2 regions of the Loigolactobacillus coryniformis subsp. coryniformis KCTC 3167 genome follow, and region 2 is predicted to be linked to the other one. Evidence: riboswitches for the same ligand, from Rfam matches in the RefSeq annotation. Region 2 holds a riboswitch; the other holds the start of a gene.

Region 1 (11,842 bases), 1.1 Mb from region 2:
CGAGTAGGTGTAGGTTGTTTTGTTGATTCGTGCGGCAAATGTAAATATTGCCAAGCCGGCGAAGAACAATTCTGTGAAAAGGGCGTTATTTCTGTATTTGTTGGCGATGATTATGCTGGTAATCAATCAGAAGGCGGCTACTCTCAATCTATCATTGTTAAAGATCGCTTTGTTTTATCAATTCCCGATAAGCTAGATTTAGCTGAAGCTAGCCCGTTACTTTGTGCTGGTATCACAACATATAATCCTTTAAAACGTTATGGTATAAAGAAAGGATCTAAAGTGGCGATTGTTGGTTTAGGCGGATTAGGTCATATCGCTACCCAGTTTGCTAATAAGATGGGTGCGGAGGTTACAGTGATTGGACACTCAGAATCAAAAGCCAACGAAGCAAAAGAATTTGGCGCTAAAGCGTATGAGATACTAAAAACGCCAGAAGATTTCACTCGCTTGGATGGTCAATTTGATTTTCTTCTTAGTACAGTTGCGGTTAAGCTAGACTGGAATGAGTATTTTAAATTATTGAGCGTTAAAGGCATTGCTTGCAGTGTTGGCTTGCCTATCGAAAACCAAGAATTTAGTTTACAAGCGATGTTTAATCGGCAGAATACGTTAATCGTATCGAATGTTGGCGGGATCGCGTTGACGCAAGAAATGTTAAATTTTGCAGCGGAAAATGATGTTCATCCTAAAATAGAAATGATCGGTATTGATGATGTACCAGCCGCATATGAACGCATTCTGAATAGTGATGTTCACTATCGGTTCGTTATAGATATGAGTACTTTGAAGAAATGATGTGGGTCAGTTTGCTAACAGATGTTTGTCGATTTTAAAGTCACTGTGTGAACGGAAAAATTAGCGTAAAAATAACGGTGCAGCAGAATCTAATTAGATTTTACGGTTCTATACTTTTTCCTGTTGATAGCTTACTTAACATGGTAATCTATTAGCAGGATTTTTTAGTGCAAAATAAAAAAGGCCCATAAGCCTCGCACCTAAAAAATCCACCCACTACAGCATCATTTTTAAAGGACGTGAAAACTTATGGACCCTGTAGATAATAATATAAAATTTGCGCTCAGTATTAAAGACCCAAATGTAGTTTTTTACAAATATAACTATCAAGTGATTAAAGCTAAGCGCGCAAAAGTATATATAGCCACGGTTAAGTTCGACCAGAAACATTGCGCTAACTGTGGCTTTTGCGAGCTAAGTCATAATGGACACTACGTATCACGCGTGACCTATCTGGCAGCGAATGCGAGTGAACCAGTTTATTTAGAACTCCATAAAGAACGCGTCATTTGTCGTAATTGTAAAGCGTCGTTTATGGCTACTTCTGATGTGGTAGACAAGTACTGTTGTATCTCCCGAGCCACGCGTCAGAAAGTGTTTATGAGTCTACAAGACGACCGCACTCAAGCTAGCATTGCGATCGATGCCGGCATATCAGCTAGCACTGTCTGTCGTTACTTAGACAACTATGATGACTTATTTCGCAGAAATCTTAACTATCTACCGGTTCATCTCGCCATGGATGAATTTAGAGGAATTGGTGGTCGGCTCCATTTCATCTGTATTAATGGCGCTGGTGAGCATGAAATTCAACAAATTCTGCCAGACCGATTCAAGCAAAGTATTACTGATTATTTTAAACAATTTCCAGCAAGTGTTCGAGCACGTGTCAAAACAGTTACCGTAGATCTAAATAGTTACTATCAAGACATTGCCAAGGCAATGTTTCCGCAGGCAAAAATTGTGATCGACCGCTTTCACATCGTTGCAATGATGACTCGGGCTTTTAATCAAACTCGGGTGCAAACCATGAAAAAGTACAATAAAAGATCCTATGAATATCGCACGTTAAAGTTCGCCTGGCGGCTTTATTTGAAGTATGCCGGAAATCTAGATGAGGAACATGTCTTTTATGACCGACACCTGCGAAAACAACTCACACAACTAGAACGTGTAGAACAAGGACTGACAATTAACGAAGAACTTAAAGCATCGTACGAGTCGATGCAAAGCATCATGGAAAACCTTAAGAATCAAGACAAAGACAAGCTTGTGGAAGATCTATATACAAATCAAAATATAAGTCCCTACATGAAAGCAGTGTTTCAAACGTTCAAAAAGAACTTAGTGGTTGTACTCAACGCCAGTGAATCGGACTATACGAATGGCCCAGTCGAAGGCATGAATCGAATGATTAAACAAATTCAACGTACAGCATTTGGATTCCGTAATTACCATCATATGATTTCACGTATTAAGTTACGGCAAATGAGAACAAAACCAATGAAAAAACAGAGTTGAAAGTCGCATGACTTTCAACTCTGTAAAAGCTATTCATCAACAGGATTTGACAAAGAGCCGATTTTACCGCACCGTTATTTTTATACATAAGCATTTCAGTAACATTATTGTCGCTACTTTATTTAAGCACCCATTTCCCAATGCCCTAAATTACTGGCAGCAAGGGTTTCAAAATAGGCGAGTAATTCAATAGCAGCGTGCCGATCAACGCGAGCAAGCGCGTTAAATCCCGTACCCGTAGGCACAACGTTGGACATGCTGGTGATTTGATTGCCGTTTTCGATCGTGACTTGAGCGAAAGTGGCAGACCAATTGGTGCCCATGTTTTGCGCGAAAACAAAAAACAAATTAAAATCATCGCTGAGATAAGCAGGCATGGCCCACGCTTCTGCGTCCATCGGTTCAGGCACGACGTTATCGTGGAAAACCAATAACGGTGCAGTTTTGGCTGTAATTGGTTGCTTTAAAATAAAAATAGCATTTTCAAATTCAGGACTACCAGGTTCTGCGCTAAGATTCACGCGGGATCACTTACTTTCATTGAGGTTAAAGGCATTTGGCACGTTGTCTAAGAGAAATTATTTAGATAAAATGCGTATTTAGTCTTGATCTGCTTGATGGGTTCATCCATCACGTGCTCATAGCCCTTATCGTCGACCAAAAAATGTTGATGGACGATAGCCGACAAATGGTGCCGCAAAACAGCATTCGCAACCGGAATTGGCGTTGTATGGATATCAAAATGATTTAGATAGCCCGGCGTCAAGACCTTGGCAAAGTCATTAAAGGTATCAGCGAAGACTTGTGCATAAGCTTTATCGGCATACTTCAATTCGATCTCTTCCAATTTCGTATAATAAACGCGGTCTTCTAATTTTTTCTCATTTTTAATGATGTGCTGGGCATCATATTCATGAGTCAAATAAGCATCCCAGTCACGGAATGCATAGGCCGACAGACGGTCGACGAATTGCTGTCCTTCAGGGGATAAATTCTTGCGGTGCAGTTCATGCGAATCACTAATAAAGTAGGGGTGCGCTAAACGTTGAATTACAAAATCGTAAAAAGTTGCTGGTTCGATCGCGCGCACACTATCAGGATCATATAAAGGTCCCTTACCAGGCTTTTCAGGTAGTTTACGCAAGGCCTGCCGTGTCTGGTCAACCGCAAAGATCAAGTCTTCAATATCAGTATTATTTGGATCAGGGTCACGACTGATAACTTGTAAAATTTGCGTATACAAACGGATCAGGTCATTACACTCAGTCTTTTGATTCGTAAAAACGGCTTTTTGTGCCTCATACTTACGTGTTTCTTGTTCTAATTCTTCTTCCAGTGCCACTGCTAAGCGTTCAATTTTGACAGGCAGTACTGGTTGATCAAAGGATTCTTCCGCGACTGTGTGTACCGCTTGGCGCAATTGCGGCCGCATTTCGATAAAATCGGGATAATCAAATACGTTAGGAAAATCTTCCTTTGGTTTAGCTGACTTAGCTGATTTTTCCTGATTACCAGTTAATGCAGCGTGATCAATGTGAAAATGTGCCATGATGGGTTCACCTATCTTTCTCCGTAAAAACTATATCCACTATAAGCGTTTTCTACACAAAAGTGAATGGGTGAAATGCCTAATTAAAAATGATTTAAACGTCCAAATAGATTCAATAATATGACAATAAGAACAGCAAGATTGCCTAAGCAAGATACCATAATGATACCAAAACGCAGCGTAAAAATTTTATAACCACCGTGTACGTAGTCACGACGCTGGCGTCGGCCGCGATAGGCTAGGGCTGTCATGAAAGTAACAATTGTTAAAACCGCTTGCAAAAAGACGCCGATAAATACAGGATAAATCTGTCCAGTTAGAAAAGCGTAATTGACTAGTGTTAAAATACCAGTAATAATGGCTAATAAAGACATTAGGTCACCTCTAATACGTATTCTAACAAATTTACACCGCGCGTTTTATAATCAAGTTAGCCAAATACTTTTAGCTAATTGATAAAATAAAAAACACCCAGACAAATCTCTGTTATCATTGATGTTCCTACACAAACAATGAAAGAGGTTATTGTCTTGATGCAAGAACAGAATACCACAGTCAGAAAAAAAGGTCAGCACCTAACTTCGTTTGAACGAGGCAGAATTGCTACGCTGCACAGCCAAGGCTATTCCAATCGTGCAATTGCCAGAGCGCTTAATGTTTGTCATCAAACAATCAATAATGAATTGTGCCGCGGCGAGATCGACCAAGTAAAAAAAGTGAATAGTCAACGCCAATATTACGCTGTATACTCACCAGAAACAGCACAAGCTAAGTACGAAGCTAATCGAGCCCACTGTCATCGACCTTTGAAACTCGTCGGTGTCGCTGATTTTATCGACTATTTTACGACTCATTTGCGTCAAGATGGTTGGTCGCCTGATGCAGCAGTAGGACGGGCCAAACTTGAAGGCTTATATCAACCTGAGGAGATGGTCTCGACCAAGACGCTATACCACTATATTGATGCCCAGTTACTTGAAGTCCGTAATCTTGATCTACTCGAAAAAACGCGCCACCGTGCTAAACATCATCACTCGATCAAGCACAAGCGTCTGGCCGGACGGAGTATTGATGAACGGCCTAAAAGTATCGACCAGCGCCAAGAGTTCGGCCATTTCGAATTGGACACCGTGGTGGGCAAGCGCAACGGTCAAGAGAGTGTGATCTTAACGCTGATCGAGCGTCAATCCCGCTGCCAAATTCTACGTTTGATCGATGGTCGTGATGCCGATTCAGTCAACTATGAGCTGGCCAAGATCTGTCAAGAATACGGATCAATCATGAAGTCAGTTACTGCCGATAATGGCGCTGAGTTCTCGGAAGTTGGCGCTGTACTTACCGGTGTCGCTGACCTTTATTATGCCCATCCATATCGTTCCTCTGAGCGTGGGACTAACGAAGCGCATAATCGAATGATCCGCCGCGATGTACCCAAGGGTCTATCCATGGATATTTTGGGTCCTCATGATATCCAAGCAGTTGAGTCAAAGCTAAACAATTTACCGCGCCGGCAAACTGGCTATCAAACACCCAAAGAGCTTTTCTCCGCTGCTTCCGCCGGTTAAGTTAAGTCCATAAAATATGAATATTAATGAAAATACTGATTTAATAGGATTTATCGTGTGGCTAATTTGTTCTTGCAATTTGGGAACAAATTTACACCTAAATGGGTTGATTTTTTTGATAGAATTTGTTTCATGTGGAACGAGAAATTGAAGTTTATCAAAATATGGTCAACTGTAACCAAAAAAATGCTGTGAACGTCAAACCATTTTAGTGGTTTAACACGTTCACAGCACTTTTTAGTTGGAGCAGCTAATGTACCAGCCGTAATACTCGTAGTAGGCCATTTAGCAATAGGCTAATGATCACAGACATGATCAACCAACTGACGATCATTAAGCCAGCATGTTCGATCAGCTTGGCCGCGGTGTCGCTTAAACCTAAAATCGCAATCAAACCACTAATGACCAGTACTAACAGCAGCGTCGTTAATACGCCAGTGGCTGAGTTTTTGAAATCGGCTGGGCTTAAATCAAAACCGCCTAAAGTGATATTGGTTATTAACGCTAACCAAATCAGCAGTAAGGGTAACGAACTAAGCGAAAAGCTACCTAGTAGCCATTGCAATGCGTCGCCGCTGGGATTAGTGACAAAAGTTTCTAGACGCTGATAAGTCACTGGTAATAACAGGTAGGTGCTAAGGTACATCGCTGCGGTGCAACCGAAAATAGGCGCGATACCGATAAATAAATTACCCATTGTAGGCCAAAATCTTTTAGTTGCAGCGTGTTTGACGTAACCAAGCGCTTGCTCGGTCGAATTTGCATTGAGGTGCCAGGGTAGCACTAATAATCTATAATCGATAATTTTATGGTGAAAAAGTAACGCTGTTAGCAGATGGCTAGTTTCATGCAAAACAATGCCTAGACCGCCTAAATAAACTTGGGCTTGCAGGCCGAATTGATTGACTAACATCTGTTTAGAGTTGCGATTGAGGTAAGTAAGCACCAATACGAATAAAAAAGGTAGTAAAAATAGATAGCCGATCAGCGGCAAACAGATAGCTAAAAATGCCGCCATAAACTGTGTGAGCATTAATTTGATCCCTTCTAAATAGACTTAGTTTAGCAGTTTTAAGTGGTTGGCAAACGTAAATATGTTTTTTATAGTTTATTTTTAAAGTTTTGTTTGGGGCAACCTGCGCTAGGCAAAGCTACGGCTAACTTGTATACTAAAACTGTGCATTTATAAAAACAGGCGTCAGTCTGGTCTGGTTCGTGAACTTCCCAGGATAAAAAACCAAGTATCTCAATTGAAGAAAGAGGTTGGAGAATGAATGCGAAAAAAGTTATTATTGACTGTGATCCTGGCATCGATGATAGTTTGGCGCTGATGTTAGCGTTGGCGTCACCGGAATTCGATGTTATTGGGATCACGATTGTTTGTGGTAATGTGCCCACTGGTCTCGGTGCTGAAAATGCGCTGAAAATCTTGCAGCGGGCGCAACGTTTGGATATTCCCGTTTACATGGGCGCTACGCAACCACTAAAGCGCGACTATGTTAGCGCGCAAGACACCCATGGTATGGATGGACTAGGCGAATCGGCGCTAGCCAACGTCACTGAAGTGCGGCCGCACATGGGTGCAGTTAGTTTCCTGAATCACACGTTACAGGCAAATCATGATGTGACTGTGATCGCGTTAGGCCCACTGACCAATATTGCGTTGGCGTTGCAGCAGGATCTAACTGCTTGGCAACATGTGGCTGAGTTTGTGTCAATGGGTGGCAGCTTTCACAGTCCGGGCAATTGTTCACCAGTGGCTGAATATAATTATTGGTGTGACCCGGATGCGGCCCAGCAAGTTTATGCGACCATGCCGGTGCCGATCAAAATGATCGGTTTAGACGTAACGCGTAAAATAGTGCTCACACCTAGTTTGTTGGCCTATGCGCAGCGGGTAGATCCAAAAGTCGGCGGTTTTATCGCCCAGATCACCCAATTTTATTTTGATTTTCATTGGCAGCAAGAAAAAGTCATCGGTTGCGTGATCAATGATCCATTGGCCGTAGCCTATGCGATCAATCCTAGTTTGTGTTGCGGTTTTAGCAGTTACACCACTGTAGTCACGGACGGCATTGCGCTGGGGCAAACTATCAGTGACACCGCTAATTTTTGGCAGCGACCGACCAACAGTTTAGTATTAACTGAAGTCGCAGCTTTTCGTTTTTGGCAATTGTTCTTGAATCGGGTTATAAGTGCACAGGAACCTGAATTAAGTGTTATTTTACGACAATTACATTATACGGAGGCTGAATGATGGCACGAAAAATGAAACCACGGGTGCTAGTTTTCTTGGCATTGTGTGTGGCTTTGAATCTAGTTGGCGGCAACTTGGCGTTGTTGCTGCGGTTACCAGTATATTTAGATACGTTGGGTACGATTTTAGCGGCCGCATGTCTAGGACCGTGGGCTGGGATGTTGGTCGGCTTAACGGGTAGCTTAGTTACTGGTTTGACCACCGATCTATTCTCGCTATATTACTTACCGGTGCAACTGATCGTCGGCTTGACCGCTGGGTTGGTTTATCGTTATCGGCCACAAGCACAAGCCAAAAATGTTTGGTGGCGCGCACTGGCGATTTCATTACCTGGCACCTTGATCAGCACACTGATCACCGTGTTACTTTTTAACGGTATCACTTCATCGGGCTCCAGCTTACTGGTTCAACTTTTAGCTGGTTTAGGCCTGGGCAAAACGGCCGCCGTCTTCATCGTTCAAGTTGGTACGGATTACTTGGACCGTGTGATCGGTGTTGCTTTTGTTGCCGCCGTTTACCGCGTGGTAACGACACGACTAGCAGTGCATCACTAAAATAAAAGTCGACTAAGCATTAAATCGCTTAGCCGGCTTTTTATTTGCGCTCAGGTAAATATTTTTTTAGAAAAGCAACAATATGACGTTGATACCGTGCTGGATCGATCCAGAAACTTTCAACGTGGGTCGCATCTTTGACTAACCATAATTCGCGGGGACCTTGGGTGGCGCTGTAATTATCGAAGGCCATCTCGCTAGGGACAAAACTATCGTGATCACCATGGATGAAGAAAATCGGCAAGTGATTCTTTTTCAATTGGGTCGTCGATTGAACGGCGTTTAGATAGTAGCCTAAGCGTCGTTTGTTGATTAGGCTAACCAAGGGAACAAACGGATATTTTGGTAAATGAAATTGCTTTTTCAGTAAATAAGCTAATTCGGCTTCAATACTGGAGTAGCCACTGTCGGCGATCAAGGCTTTAACTTGGGTAGGCAGCTTTTCGCCACTCATCATTTCCACCGTGGCCCCACCCATGCTGGCACCAAATAAGACGATCTCTGCCTCGGGGCCAACTTTTTCGATGATCATTTGTAACCAATCTAAGTAGTCAACGCGGTCGAGCCAGCCGAAGTTGATATATTCACCAGCACTGCTGCCATGGCTGCGATTATCCGGCAACAAGACGTTGAAGCCGAGTTGATGAAACATTTGCGCATAGTTCGCCATCGTTGAACCGTTGCCTTTGTAACCGTGAGAAATGACAACGACACGCTTACTATTTTCAGCCGGAATGAAATGGGCAACTAAATGATTGGCAGCATCATTTGGGTGCAGCTGCCAGGTTGCCTTGTTTACCTGTTTGTACCAGTCCATATATTGCCAGTAAGCATCGGCATATTTTTGCTTTTCAGCCGAAGTTTCTGGCACATAATCGACGCGCTTGAACGCATAGTTGAACAGCCGCAAACTAGCGCCGAAGACACTTGAAGCCACTAACATGGGGGCCACTAATTCGGCGGCAGTTCGTTTGCTCATTTTCATGAAAGTAACACCTTCCTTTTGAGTAGTTATACTTTATTATACGCAGTTTTCATGGAAATACCTACTAGGTAGGCAGTTTAATTTAGTTGTAACAAGTACCAGCAGCGCGACTACTAACCACGTTTGGGCTGTGCGTTAAACGCAGCTACCTATGGTCGAAAGATATTGGCTAACTAAAAGCAGTGAAGAACATGTGCGCCGTAAAACATTCCTATCAGGACCATTAGCGGTAACAGAGGTCAATTGTTTATGTAGCCCATAACAATCTGCAGACACTGACTATTTCCCCCAATTTAATTTTTCAGTTATACTGTAAAGTGTGTTTAGAAATTATTTTATGTGTCAGCGATATTCTAGACATTAAAAAGAAATTGCAGGCTTGGGTTTCTTGCTGAGAATATAAAACGAGGAGCGAAAAACATGACGAAAACTCGAGCCGAATTAAAGGCTGAGGCAAAAGCTTTATTGCGTGGTCATTGGGGCACCGCAATTTTACTAAATTTAATACCAAATATTTTGACGTTTATTTTGTGGTTTGTGATTGTTTGGACAGGTATGTTGCGGGATGATGTCAGTATATTGGCGTGGTTATTCCAAGTGTTAAGCCGAATCGTTGCGACTTTAGCGGCAGTGGGGGTTTCGCTGACGTACTTACGTTGGCTACGTGATCCACAGCGTAAAATTAGACCATTTCGGGATCCTTTTTTCACTTTTGACGCTGGCTGGTTTGTGCCGCTACTAGTTTTGGCGATTGGGATCTATGTTTATACCACGTTATGGTCGCTGCTGTTTCTAATTCCTGGAATCATCAAGGCCTTTGCTTACAGTCAAGCGTACCTTATTTATCAAGATGAGCGATTGGCCGGAAGCAAGCCGGCAACACCACTGGCAGCGATCACGCGCAGTCGCGAGTTAATGTATGGACATAAAATGGATTACTTTATTTTAATGCTGAGTTTCCTAGGCTGGGATATTTTGGGAGTACTCACCTTAGGTATTGGGTTCTTGTGGATCGCACCTTATCAGTCAGCAACGTATGCGGCATTTTATAATGATTTGGTGCAGTTAAAGACACAAAAACAAACAGCTAATGATGAACAACCAACTGCATAATCTGATATATCAAAAAGACACTAGTAAAATGACGATCTGTTGCCATTTACTAGTGCCTTTTTATGTATATAAGTGACCGTGATAGTTACTAGCTAACAGGTCGCTTGAATCATATTGTTCAATGATTTTCTTTAGCATTGGGTTTCGCCGGTTCTTTGTTATGGAATAGTGATGAATTTTTGGATTGGCGGTTGATCCAGAGTACACTGGCTTGGCCAAGTAGAATAGGAGTGAGCAGGGCTACGACAATGATTCCAAGTGTTCTCAACATAGCTAACATCTCCCTTCACTAAACGGTCGCTGCACCTGGTACCATCCAATCAAAGGACAGTAGTTGGTGGAAGTGGCGGCCCACAGGAATCCACAAGCCAGCGGACAATATGTTTTTAAGCGCGGCCCAGAATAACGGGTCCTCACGCTGTTTTTTGGAAGTCTTAATGGTTAAAAGCTCACCGTTTTCTGCCTTAGCGACGATCTGCGGATAGGTTACGCTGACTAATTGAGCAGTGATAATGTTGCACATTTTTTTATCGTAATCAAGAATCATAATTGTTCATCCCTTTATTTAAATTGATCGTTTCTTAGTGAAAACCGCGAATAGCTGTTGCGTCTATTTTGTGGTAAAGTACGTCAAATTAAAACCTGACTTGCTTTAGTTGATAAATACAGTTTATCGACACTGGCTTAAAGTAACCCTAAAAAAGTGTGATCAATTTGTAGCGATTTGCTTAGAAAAGACTTAAGGGCTTAAGTAAAGATAAAGAAAAGCAGCCGTACCACCTGAGTTAGGGGGGCACGACTGCTCTAGTTTTGTTAAGCGTGTAATTTTAAGATATCGGCGATGATACTGCGCATTTGTTCTGGCGTGGTTTCACGTTTGTGTAAAACTGGTGCGCCAATCAATTCGCTGACTGCATTTGGTAGCGGTAAATTAATGAAATCGGCCAAGCGCTGATCGGCTAAAATACCGTCAGTAGATTCGCGCTCACCAGCTAAGGCAGCGAGCACGGTATTCGGAAATTTAAACGGACTAGCAGTCGAAACGGTAACGGTCAATGTTTTGTCACCAGTTTCAGCACGATACTGGCGGGCAACGGCGGAAGCAACCGCTGTGTGTGGGTCGATCGTATATTGATTTTCCCGAAAAATCCGATTGATCTCTTTAGTGGTGGCAGCTTCGTCGGCATACCCGGCGTAAAAGTCATTGAGTTCAGCGCGCATTGCTTCGTTGATCTCATAATGCCCACTGGTACTCAGTGTATCCATCAAACGCTTGGTTTCGCCACTATTATGGCCGGTCAGGCGGAACAATAACCGTTCTAAGTTGCTGGAGACTAAAATATCCATCGATGGTGATGAGGTGACATAAAATTCACGATTGCGGTTATAACTACCAGTATGGAAGAAGTCAGTCAAAACGTTATTGCGGTTAGAGGCACAGATCAGTTTATTAACTGGTAAGCCCAACAATTTTGCGTAGTAAGCTGCTAAAATATTACC
Region 2 (11,842 bases):
TCATCTGCCAACACCAATTGACCCTCTAAATAACCGACTTCGATCTTAAAATCAACTAAGGTCAACTCAGCTTGCGCAAACCGCGCTTGCAACAACTGATTGATTCGCAAAGCTAATTGTTTAATCGCAGCTAGTTCATCAGCGGTCGCGATACCTAAAACTTCGGCTTGCGCATCATTCATGAAAGGATCGTCCAGCTGATCCGATTTGTAAAAGAACTCAATCAGCGGCTTAGTTAGCGGCTGTAAATAGTCGGTGGCAAACTTGCGTTGGAAGCTACCAGAAGCCAGATTGCGGACAACGACTTCCAAGGGGATCATTTTAACGGGATGGATCAATTGTTCTGTCGCCGAAACTTGGCGAATAAAATCAGTCGGAATCTGATTGGCCATTAAGTAATCAAAAATTAAACAGTCGATCTGGTTGTTCAGCGCACCTTTAGCAGTAATTTGTTCCTTGCGTTTGCCATTAAGTGCAGTGGCTTGATCTAAGTATTCGACCCACAAAACGGTTGGGTCATCGGTAGTATAAAGTCGTTTGGCCTTGCCGGTTTTCAATTCTTTAAGTTTGCGCATTATTGATCCTCCCAAATATTTTCTTGTTCTAACTGAGCCTGTGTCGCCGCTGGATCATCAGTCAAAATAGTGATGTGGCCCATTTTACGTTGGTAACGGCTTTCTGCTTTACCATAGTCATGGAGATACCACTGCGGCCGTTGTAACCAGCGTTGCCGCGCTGGCTGTAACTGTTGGCCGAGTATGTTGACCATCACCGCTGGTCGCTGTTGGGTGATCGCGGGGATCGGCAGTCCGCAAATACTACGAATATGGGCGGCAAATTGTGATAAATTACAAGCCTCAATGCTAAAATGGCCAGAATTATGCGGTCGTGGCGCCAATTCATTAACCAACAAACGACCATTCGGCAATAAGAAAAATTCGATGCCTAAGACGCCGTACAATTCCAACCCCTGGGCAATTTTAGTGGCGATCGCAACGACTTCAGCCTTAATTGCCGCTGAAACCGGCGCTGGAGCGATCGTTTCATGAAGAATATGCTGATGATGGCTATTTTCGACCACTGGAAATGTGCGCACTTGCTGATCACGATCACGGGTGACCATAATGGCTAATTCTTTGGTAAATGCTTGGCGCCGTTCTAGAATACACTCTCCTGGCAAGAGATCAGTCGCCAAATTGGCCAGCGTATTCACGTCATGCTGCCCATGACCGTCGTAACCACCGGTAGCAGTTTTCAAAATACTGGGCACGCCCACGGTTTGACAAGCTGCCTTTAATTCAGTTGGTGTCGTCACCGCTGCAAACTCAGTCACCGGCACCCCCAGCGATTTAAGAAAGTTTTTCTCCGTCAGTCGATTGCGGGTGATCGCCAACAAATGCGTCCCCTGTGGCAATTCAGCATATTGCTTAGCGGCCTTTAAACTAGCCAGATCAACATTTTCAAATTCATAAGTTAACACATCAGCCCGTTTGGCTAACGCCAGCATGGCTGGTTGATCACGATAGTCGGCAGTGATTTGAAAATCAGCCACCTGAGCCGCAGGACAATCCGGGGTTGGGTCGAGCACACCAACTTTGTAACCCATGCTCTTGGCGGCTAACGTCATCATCTGCCCTAATTGACCGCCGCCGACAATACCGATCGTGGCCGGTGGTAATAATTGCTTAATCAAGTTGCGCCTCACTTTCAATCGCCTTTTGGGTCTGCGCCGCTCGGTAATCTAGTAGCCGCTGTTGCAACTGATCATCTTGCAACGCCAGCATGCTAGCCGCCTGCAACGCCGCATTTTTAGCGCCAGCCACGCCGATCGCCATCGTTGCCACCGGCACACCGGCAGGCATTTGCACGATCGACAATAAGGAATCCAGCCCGTGCAGCGCATGACTTTCAATCGGGACACCGATCACCGGCCGCACGGTATTCGCCGCCAGCATCCCCGGTAAATGTGCGGCACCACCAGCACCAGCGATGATTATATCGATGCCCCGGGTCACCGCCTGCTGACCGAAGTCTTGCAGCTGTGCCGGCATACGATGTGCCGAAATCACGTGCTTACTAAACGGAATCTGCAACTCATTTAAAATAGTGGCGGACGCCTGCATTGTCGGCCAATCTGAAACTGAACCCATCACGATCGCAACTTGCTTCACAAAAATGACCTCCCTATTTCACAATTCCATAATTAAGGTGAATACATCAACCTTTATAAACCGTACATTGAGTATACAAGCATCCATAATCATTCGTCAATACTATAAACGTATATTTTTAATATTTTTATTATAATTGTTCGTGTTTGACACACAGCTTTAATCTATGATCGTGATAAAATACGCCTTATCATTAAAGACCGCTAAAATAACAAAAGGCCCAACCACAAATGTGATTGGACCTAATTCATTCTCTATTTTAATGACAATTTAATCGTTTGCGCAACCGTTTTTGAAACACCGATTTCACGTAATTCAGGGATAGTTGCATTCTTTAATTTATTTAATGAACCAAAATGACGTAGTAATTTTGTTCGTGTTTTTGGACCAACGCCGGGAATTTGATCAAGCTGTGAACTCAAGGAATGCTTGCCCCGTAATTGGCGGTGGAAGGTAATTGCAAAGCGATGGACTTCATCTTGGATGCGTTGCAGTAAATAGAAGCCTTCGCTTTTTGGATCAAGATCAAGCTTTTTATAATCTGGACCATACATTAAGTCAGCAGTCTTATGGTGATTATTCTTGACCATCCCGGCAACGGGAATGTTTAGTCCTAATTCGTCTTCCAAAACTTCCTTAGCCGCGTGCACCTGAATCTCGCCACCATCCATTAAAATCAAGTCAGGCAGCGGCTGTTCTTCCTTCAACAACCGAATATAACGGCGGCGGATAACTTCTTGAGTGTTAGCCGCTTCATTAGCGCCATCGCCGGCTTTAATTTTATATTTCCGATATTCATTTTTGGCGGGCTCCCCATCGATATAGCAAACCATCGCCGAAACTGGGTCCGTTCCTTGAATATTGGAATGATCAAACGCTTCGATTCGGTGGGCGGATGTGATCTGCAACGCATCAACTAATTCCTGCACCGCGCCAACCGTATGCGAATTATCCAATTCCATTAACCGGAATTTTTCTTCTAAAACCAAACGGCTATTTTTATTCGCCATCAGCATCAATGCCCGTTTTTCACCACGTTGCGGCGTGCGGATCGGCACTTGCAAAATATCGGCTAACACTTTTTGGTTGACGCCTTTGGGAACTAGGATCTCCCGCGGCAACACGTTATTTTTGCGCTTATAGAATTGGAGAATAAAACTTTCCAACTCTTCTTCTGGCGTATTAACACACGGAAATAGCCGCTTTTCCCGCTTGATCAGCCGGGCTTGGCGGATAAAGAAGATCTGCACCGACAACCAGCCTTTATCCATATAATAGCCAAAGATATCCCGTGGCGTATGGTCATTAGAGATGATCTTTTGTTTTTCAACGGTGGCCTCAATATAGCGTAATTGGTCGCGTAATTCGGCGGCACGTTCAAAATGTAGATCAGCGGCGGCAGCCTGCATTTTTTCCCGTAACTCCCGCTTAACATCACTCACTTGCCCATTTAAAAAGCGCTTGATCTTACGGATCTGCGCGTCATACTCACTTTTGGGCACCTCGCGGAAGCACGCGCCTAAACATTGGCCCATATGATAATACAAGCAAGGCCGTTTCTGCCGCCCATTACAACGCCGCAGCGGGTATACTTTTTGTAAAAAATGTAGTGTCTCCTCAGCAGCATAAACGTTGGGGTACGGGCCAAAATAGTAGCCGCCGTCTTTTTTAACGTCACCCGTGATCAGCATGCGGAGATCACGTTCGTTAGTGATCTTAATATATGGGTAGCCGGTGCCCTTTTTTAACTTGATATTAAAATGTGGCTGGTGCTTTTGAATCAGCGTGATTTCCAACAAAAAAGCTTCTTTATCGGTTGAAGTAATAATCGTTTCAAAATCACGGATCTCAGAGACTAACCGCGCCGTTTTGCCTTCATGACTGCTCTTAAAGTAAGAACGGACCCGGTTTTTTAAATTTTTAGCCTTGCCGACATAAATAATCTTGCCGTCGCGATTTTTCATCAAATAACAGCCCGGCAGCGGCGGCAGTAGAGCTAGTTTGTGTTCTATATGTTCTGTTGCCACACCAAACAACCTTTCTTAAATAAGCAAAAATTAATCAACGTACACATGTTCGCTGTTATATTTTAACGCGTCCGGCCGGAAAAGCAAGCGTCTAGCTTAAGACAACGCAAAAAGCTGGCCGCAGCCAGCTTTTGTTATTATGCTTCTAGAATTTTTGCCAAGAAATCTTGGGTCCGTTCATTTTGTGGGTGTTCGAAAATTTGTTCTGGTGTCCCTTTTTCAGCAAAGACACCGCCATCCATGAACCACACTTCATCGGCGACGTTTTTAGCGAAGCCCATTTCATGAGTGACCACGACCATGGTCATGCCTTGGTTAGCTAAATCCTGCATAACTTTCAACACTTCGCCGACCATTTCTGGATCAAGCGCAGAGGTTGGTTCGTCAAACAACATCACATCTGGGTTCATTGCCAACGCCCGGGCAATCGCCACCCGCTGCTGCTGTCCACCGGATAAACTAGCCGGATAATTGTCCGCTTTATCAGCCAAACCGACTTGATCCAATAGCTTAATCGCTAATTTCTGGGCGTCAGCGTCAGTCATTTTTTTAACTTTAACTGGGGCCAACTTAACATTTTCCACGACAGTCATATTGGAGAATAGATTGAAGCTCTGGAACACCATCCCCATTTTCTCCCGTAATTGGTTGATCTGGCCTTCATTTAATGAAGTTAAATCAGAATTTTCGAACAAAATTTTACCACTAGTTGGTTGTTCCAACATATTTAAGCAGCGTAAGAACGTACTTTTACCGCCACCAGATGGGCCGATGACACAGATCACTTGGCCTTTTTCAACCTTACCGTTTAAATCTTTTAAAACTTCGGTGTCGCCAAATTTTTTATTGATATTTTCAATCGCAATCATTTCTTCAGGCATCGTGCTTCATCTTCCTCTCATAGTGGTTCAATACTTTCGACAAACTAAAGGTTAGAACGAAATAGATGATCATCGCAACTACGATCGGGATAACCCCTTTATAAGTCGCGGTCTGCACAGCTTTTAATTGATAGATCAAATCGGTAACCCCAATGATCGACACGATCGAACTTTCCTTAATCAAGGAAACAAATTCATTACCCAATGCTGGCCAAATGTTCTTCAAAGCTTGTGGGAAAACGACGCTTTGGAAAGTTTGTTGCCGGCTCAAGCCTAAGCTCCGTGCCGCCTCGGTTTGACCCTTAGCCACTGAATTGATCCCGCCACGAATGATTTCCGCGACGTAGGCAGCAGAGTTCAAAGAAACGGCAATGATACCAGCGATCAACGCCGGAATATTGATAAACAAACCAATGCCAAAGTAAACGAACATTACTTGAATCATCAACGGTGTGCCCCGAACGAATTCGATGTAGGCAACCCCTAAACCATGGATCAACTTCATCTTGCTCAAACGCATCAAAGCGAAGAGAATCCCAAGTAAAATACCAAAGAAGACACTGACAACGGTGATCAGTAAAGTATACTCGACCCCTTTTACGAAGTAACCTGCGTAATGCCACATGCTAGTGTTCTTCGTGTTGGTCTTCATAAACGTCCCAGCATGCTTCAAATAAGTCTTCGTTAAGTTCTTTTGATTGATCTCGTCAACCGACTTATTGACGGCATTGACTAATGAAGTTGACCCCTTCTTAAAGCCAATCGCCGTGTTATTTTCACCGCTACCAAGACTGAATTTACCATCGATCATTGCTAAATCAGGATCATTATCCACATAAGCTTGAGCCGACGGTTCTTCCATGATCACACCTTCGACTTTATGACTCTTCAACGCCAAAATTAAATCGCTGATTTTAGCCAAGCCTTTGACCGTCGAACCTTTGATTTGTTTCTTACCTAAATTATACTGGATACTCCCAGTCTGTGCGCCAACGGCTTTGTTGCGGAAAGAATCTTTATTCTTGTATAACCCTTTATCCGCCTTATTAATGATGATCGATTGGCCACCTTTATAGTAGACCTTGGAAAAATCAACACTCTTTTGCCGTGCCGGCGTTGGTGACATCCCGGAAATAACCATATCGACCTTATTGGTTTCCAAAGCGACCAATAAAGAATCAAAATCCATTTGTTTGATCACTAATTTAACGCCTAAATCTTTGGCGATTTTCTTAGCGATATCCACGTCCATCCCGACAACACAATCTTTACCGCCACGATTGACTAAGAATTCATACGGTGGATAGTCAGGACTTGTCCCCATGACCAACGTCCCTTTTTCCTTAACCCGTGCCAACGAATCATCCGTCGTCGCCGTTGCGGCATGTGACGGTTGCGCAAATCCGCCGAGCAACGCCACACTAACTGTGACGACTAACATTAACCAGCTCATTATTTTCTTCATGTGCTTGCCTACCTATCTAATCTACATTTTTGCGAAATTTTTCGCGGTACCCCAACATACTGACCGCTAAAAAACTCACACTTGATATTCAATAGGTCGATTATACCTGCTAATGATTTTTTATGCAAGTATTTTCGATAAATAATTACATTTATGCATAAATTCAATCGACTATTCAATTAAAAAGCACTCGATCAAACTAAAAGTAGCGTACAAAAACCTATGGTAAGCTAAATTCGTCATTAACCGGTTAAGTTAAACAAATATGCAGGCATTGCTACCAATATACAAAAAGCGCTTACTATAAGCAAAAAAATAACCTGCTCAAATAAATAATTAACGCCTAAACTTAAACAAAAGCGCAATAACTTTAGGTTTTGCTTAAGCTGGAAAAAGGCTAACACTTATCTGAGCAAAGTTGCCACTTTTCTGCTAAAATAGGTACCAAGTAAAGAAAGGATGATGGCAATGGGACTTACCATGAAACAAGACAACACGCTAAACGAATTATTCGATAAATTCGCCTTGGATCCAAAAAAGCCTGTTGAAAAACCAGTTGCAAAAAAACCTAAAGAAGCTAAAGTCACAAAAAAAGACGCATCAAAAAAATAAAACCAACTCAACTCAAGTCAGCGCTGACTTGAGTTTTTTTCTGGCAAAATTTCCCCATAGCGGCTGAGTTTGTTATACTTAATGCTGCAAGTCTGACAATTTGTCAGTGGTGGTTCGTGACCATCCCACCGAAAAAAACTAGGAGGCTATTTATAATGGAAAAAACTAGGATCAAAACCAGTTCACTGACTAAGATTGGCGTGATCGCCGCGCTTTATATTGCAATCACCATGTTGGTGGCACCATGGAGCTTTGGCGCGACTCAGCTACGTTTTTCGGAAATGCTGAATCATTTGGCTATTTTTAACAAACGCTACATCTGGGCGTTAACCATTGGCTGCGCGATCGTCAATTTATTTTCACCCTTGGGGATCATCGATATCATCTTTGGGACTTTAGGCACACTGGTCATGACGACCGTTAGCTACTATCTTAGTCGGCGCTTAAAAAGTGTCGCGGCTAAATTAACCACTAGTACAATTATTTGTACCATCGCGATGTGGAGCGTCGCCTTAGAGTTACACCTCGTCAGCAAAGCCCCTTTTTGGCCAACTTACTTTAGCGTCGCTTTCGGTGAATTGATCTCGTTAATCATCGGCGCAATTTTATTTTATATTTTAGTTAAGCGGATCGACCTAACCGCCTAATTTCCGGGTCGCGTTTACAAGTTAGCGTAATTCGCTAACGCCTAATCTTAATTGTAAAATAGGAGGGATTTAATATGTCTTTTAATGAAGTTTTACCCTTATTAGCAGCTGGCAAAAAAGTCATTCGTAGTGGCTGGGAAGGTAGTGAACAGTACATCTTTCTAGTTAACGATGCAACTTATCATGGTGAAGCAATCAATCCTTACTTTTTGATCAAAACCGACGAAGTACCTAGCTTGTCAATGTTTCAACCAACTAGCTGCGACCTACTCGCCACCGACTGGCAAGTGGTCGAATAATGGCAACCTATCCCGAATTAGCTCACCAGCACGCTTTGATCACTGGTGTGGCTTCTGGTATCGGTCATGCCCAAGCAACGGCTTTTTTAGCTCAAGGTGTCCTTGTCTTCGGTATTGATCGCCAAAGCAATGCTTCGATTGAACAACTGACGCAACAATACCCGCAGCAATTCTTTTTTGAGCAAGTAGATGTTCGCGATGCCGCAGCGATCCAAGCCAGTGTTAGTCATGCGCTGGAACAATTAGATCATATCGACTTGCTGCTGAATACTGCTGGCGTTTTGGACGCCTACGCCCCACTATTAGCGACCACATTAGCTAGTTGGCAAAACATTTTAGCTACTAATCTCACCAGTCAATTTTTGTTTGCTCAAGCGTTATTACCGCAAATGTTGGCCCAAAAACATGGTGTGATCATCAATATGGCTTCGATCGCTGGCTTAGTCGCTGGTGGTGGCGGCGTGGCTTACACGACGGCTAAACATGGTGTGATTGGTCTGACCAAACAAATCGATTATGATTATGCCGCCAAGGGCATCCGTGCTAATTGTATCGCCCCTGGCGCGATCGATACACCAATGAACGCAGCCGACTTCCAAGATGATGCCAAAATGGCGCGCCAAGTGGCGGCCGCAACACCAGCCCAACGATGGGCGCAACCCGAAGAAGTCGCCGCTTTAAGCTTGTTTCTAGCTAGCCCTGCCGCTGACTACATTCACGGTAGTGTCGTTCCGATTGATGGCGGCTGGATCGAAAAATAAATCTAAAAAATACGACCCCCAATAATTGGGCGTCGTATTTTTTATTGCTTCTGCGCATCGATCTGTTTACCGTAACGCGTATTTAAGGTCGTAATATTTTGTTGTGCGACCTCTTCAAAGGGAATATTGGCCCACTCAGCCACTTGAGACAAGTACCAGAGCACGTCACCCATTTCCTTGACTAATTCATCACGTTTCAAGTCTTCCCCGTTAAACGTGTATTTTTTGATCAAATCAATGACCTCGCCACTTTCACTAGCTAAGCCTAGCGCACAATTAGTTAAAACCTGCTCATTGCCTAATAAAGTCCGATTGGCTAATTTTTGATAATCATTAAATTCCACACGCGCCCCTACTTTCTAAAAATAATTTAATCTGCCAAGTGTTCTTCGACCCACTGCCAGATTTGGTCGCCACCGATCCCAGTCGTACTGGAGAACACAACTAAGTCATCAGTTTGATTGAGTTCGAGTGCCTTCTTAAGCTTACTTTCCCGCTGATTCCATTTACCACGCGGTACTTTATCGCCTTTAGTTGCCACGACCAACACTGGTACACCGAAGAACTGTAGGTACTTGTACATCGCCAGATCATCCTTAGTCGGTTCATGACGCACATCGATCAACGAAATCACACCACGCAAATTATCGCGCTCCTGCAAGTAAGTTTCGATCATCTGGCTAAAGCTTTCGCGGTCTTTTTTTGAAACCTTGGCATAACCATAACCAGGGACATCTACAAAATAAAAAGCATCATTCAGCTTATAAAAGTTTAAAGTTTGTGTTTTACCAGGGGTACTTGACGTTCGTGCCATTTTTTTACGTTGGATCAACTTATTGATCATTGATGATTTACCAACGTTGGAGCGGCCCGTCAGTGCGATTTCTGGTAAACCGTCGGTGGGATACTGCATTGGTGCTACGGCGCTGATCACCAATTCCACATCCTGAATCTGCATTTATTTTTCCTCCACAACTATAGTTCTGAATCACTGCTTACTATTTTAGCATACCTACCTGCAAAAAAAGAAACGATTCAACAAGTGAATCGTTTCTTTTTTAGATCAGTTTAGGATGCTTTTTGATCATCCGCTAAGACCAGCTTAGGCTTACCAGTACCGTCGACAGTATCTTCGGTAATGATTGCCTTAGCAACGTCGTCACGACTTGGTAGATCAAACATAATGTCCATCATGACTTCTTCAATGATCGAACGTAAGCCACGGGCACCAGTATTCCGTTCAATCGCCTCATGTGCGATTGCGTGAAGGGCACCTGGCTCAAATTCAAGCTTGACGTCATCTAGACCTAACAACTTCGTATACTGCTTGACTAAAGCATTCTTTGGTTCAGTTAAGATCCGCACCAAATCATCCTCGGTCAATTTCTCTAATGCTGCCATGATCGGAATTCGGCCGATAAATTCAGGAATCAAGCCAAATTTCATTAAGTCTTCGGGGATAACTTGTTGCATCAAACTCTTTGATTCATCAACGCCTTTGGCATCGTGACCACTAAAGCCGATGACCTTGTCACCTAACCGTTCCTTAACAATGTTTTCGATCCCATCAAAAGCCCCACCAACGATGAAGAGAATATTCGTTGTATCGATCTGAATAAACTCTTGTTGTGGATGCTTACGACCACCCTGCGGCGGAACGTTAGCAATCGTGCCTTCCAAGATCTTCAATAACGCTTGTTGGACCCCTTCGCCAGAAACATCACGCGTGATTGAAACATTTTCGCTCTTCTTAGCGATTTTATCGATTTCATCAATGTAGATGATCCCTTTTTGGGCTTTTTCTACATCATAATCCGCGTTTTGTAATAGCTTCAAGAGAATATTTTCAACGTCTTCACCAACGTAGCCGGCTTCAGTTAAAGTAGTTGCATCAGCAATTGCAAATGGAACGTTTAAGATACGCGCCAATGTTTGAGCCAAGAAGGTTTTACCTGAACCAGTTGGTCCGATCAAAGAAATGTTACTCTTTTGTAATTCAGTATCATTATCACTTTGAACTTCCATTTGGTTAACCCGCTTGTAATGGTTATAAACAGCAACTGACAAAGCACGTTTAGCTTCATCCTGCCCAATGACGTACTGGTTTAAAATATTTAAAATTTCAACTGGTTTCGGTACTTCAAGTAGATCATTGTATGCTTCATCTTGGAATTCTTCATCGATGATCTCTTTGCATAAGTCAATGCATTCATTACAGATGTAGACACCCGGTCCAGCGACAATCTTCTTCACTTGATCTTGTGACTTCCCGCAAAATGAGCAGTTGACAGGGCCATCCGTTTCCGTATTGTCGAACACATATATCAACCCCTATTAATTTCTTAGTTCAATCTTACCGTAAAAACAATCACTTGCCAACGGATATGCCAATTTCTTTGAACAGTGAAAACTTTAGCATATCCACACTCGAAGGTAAAGCAAACTGATTCTAGAACCTCACTGACAAATATGAACAGCCTCAGTTTACTAGACAAAAAAGCGGCGCAAGGGTCAGCCTTTCAGGTAGCAATGACATACACTGATCAGCGTGTGTCAGTTCGCTAGCTCTAAAAGTATATGACTCTTACACCGCAATTTTAAAGTAAAGCTAATTATTTAGCGTCGTCAGCATCAGCAGCTTCTTCTTTAGCTGGCTTAACGTCAGCTGATTCAACTGCAGCATCAGCAATGATTTCAATTGCTTTCTTAACGGCGATATCATGACTCAACATATCATCAGTTAAAGCATTACGAACGGCTTTAACTTCCATACCGTATTCGTCAGCTAAATCTTTAACTTCTTTTTCGATTTCATCAGCAGAAGGTTTGATATCTTCAGCTGCAACAACTGCTTCTAATACTAAGTTCGTTTTAACACGAGTTTCAGCATCGCCAGCAAATTGCTTACGTAAATCGTCTTCAGATGTTCCAGTCAATTGATAGTACATCTTAGGATCGATACCTTGGCGTTGCATGTTG

Evidence for each region. A riboswitch is a leader RNA that binds a small molecule or an ion and turns the genes downstream of it on or off. The one in region 2 is predicted to bind preQ1.
Region 1: it holds a riboswitch for preQ1, as region 2 does, so the genes downstream of both, LC20001_RS01130 (nucleoside hydrolase) here and LC20001_RS06580 (QueT transporter family protein) in region 2, are expected to answer to the same signal.

Annotation. Positions count from the first base shown of each region.
Region 1 covers NZ_CP017713.1:228,639-240,480, forward strand. The annotation lists gene LC20001_RS01095 (NAD(P)-dependent alcohol dehydrogenase) at 1-798, shown strand, start outside; gene LC20001_RS01100 (ISL3 family transposase) at 1,048-2,319, shown strand; gene LC20001_RS01105 (hypothetical protein) at 2,442-2,840, opposite strand; gene LC20001_RS01110 (hypothetical protein) at 2,888-3,868, opposite strand; gene LC20001_RS01115 (hypothetical protein) at 3,952-4,242, opposite strand; gene LC20001_RS01120 (IS30 family transposase) at 4,402-5,433, shown strand; gene LC20001_RS01125 (hypothetical protein) at 5,684-6,466, opposite strand; PreQ1 riboswitch class I at 6,636-6,680, shown strand; gene LC20001_RS01130 (nucleoside hydrolase) at 6,704-7,690, shown strand; gene LC20001_RS01135 (ECF transporter S component) at 7,690-8,244, shown strand; gene LC20001_RS01140 (alpha/beta hydrolase) at 8,285-9,229, opposite strand; gene LC20001_RS01145 (DUF975 family protein) at 9,650-10,342, shown strand; gene LC20001_RS01150 (hypothetical protein) at 10,632-10,889, opposite strand; gene thrC (threonine synthase) at 11,156-11,842, opposite strand, start outside.
Region 2 covers NZ_CP017713.1:1,327,908-1,339,749, reverse strand. The annotation lists gene purC (phosphoribosylaminoimidazolesuccinocarboxamide synthase) at 1-575, opposite strand, end outside; gene purK (5-(carboxyamino)imidazole ribonucleotide synthase) at 575-1,693, opposite strand; gene purE (5-(carboxyamino)imidazole ribonucleotide mutase) at 1,686-2,171, opposite strand; gene uvrC (excinuclease ABC subunit UvrC) at 2,426-4,198, opposite strand; gene LC20001_RS06590 (amino acid ABC transporter ATP-binding protein) at 4,336-5,067, opposite strand; gene LC20001_RS06585 (ABC transporter substrate-binding protein/permease) at 5,072-6,544, opposite strand; gene LC20001_RS14385 (SPJ_0845 family protein) at 7,013-7,156, shown strand; PreQ1 riboswitch class I at 7,260-7,304, shown strand; gene LC20001_RS06580 (QueT transporter family protein) at 7,312-7,803, shown strand; gene LC20001_RS06575 (DUF2829 domain-containing protein) at 7,878-8,102, shown strand; gene LC20001_RS06570 (3-oxoacyl-ACP reductase) at 8,102-8,863, shown strand; gene LC20001_RS06565 (nucleoside triphosphate pyrophosphohydrolase family protein) at 8,905-9,207, opposite strand; gene yihA (ribosome biogenesis GTP-binding protein YihA/YsxC) at 9,234-9,821, opposite strand; gene clpX (ATP-dependent Clp protease ATP-binding subunit ClpX) at 9,932-11,182, opposite strand; gene tig (trigger factor) at 11,476-11,842, opposite strand, start outside.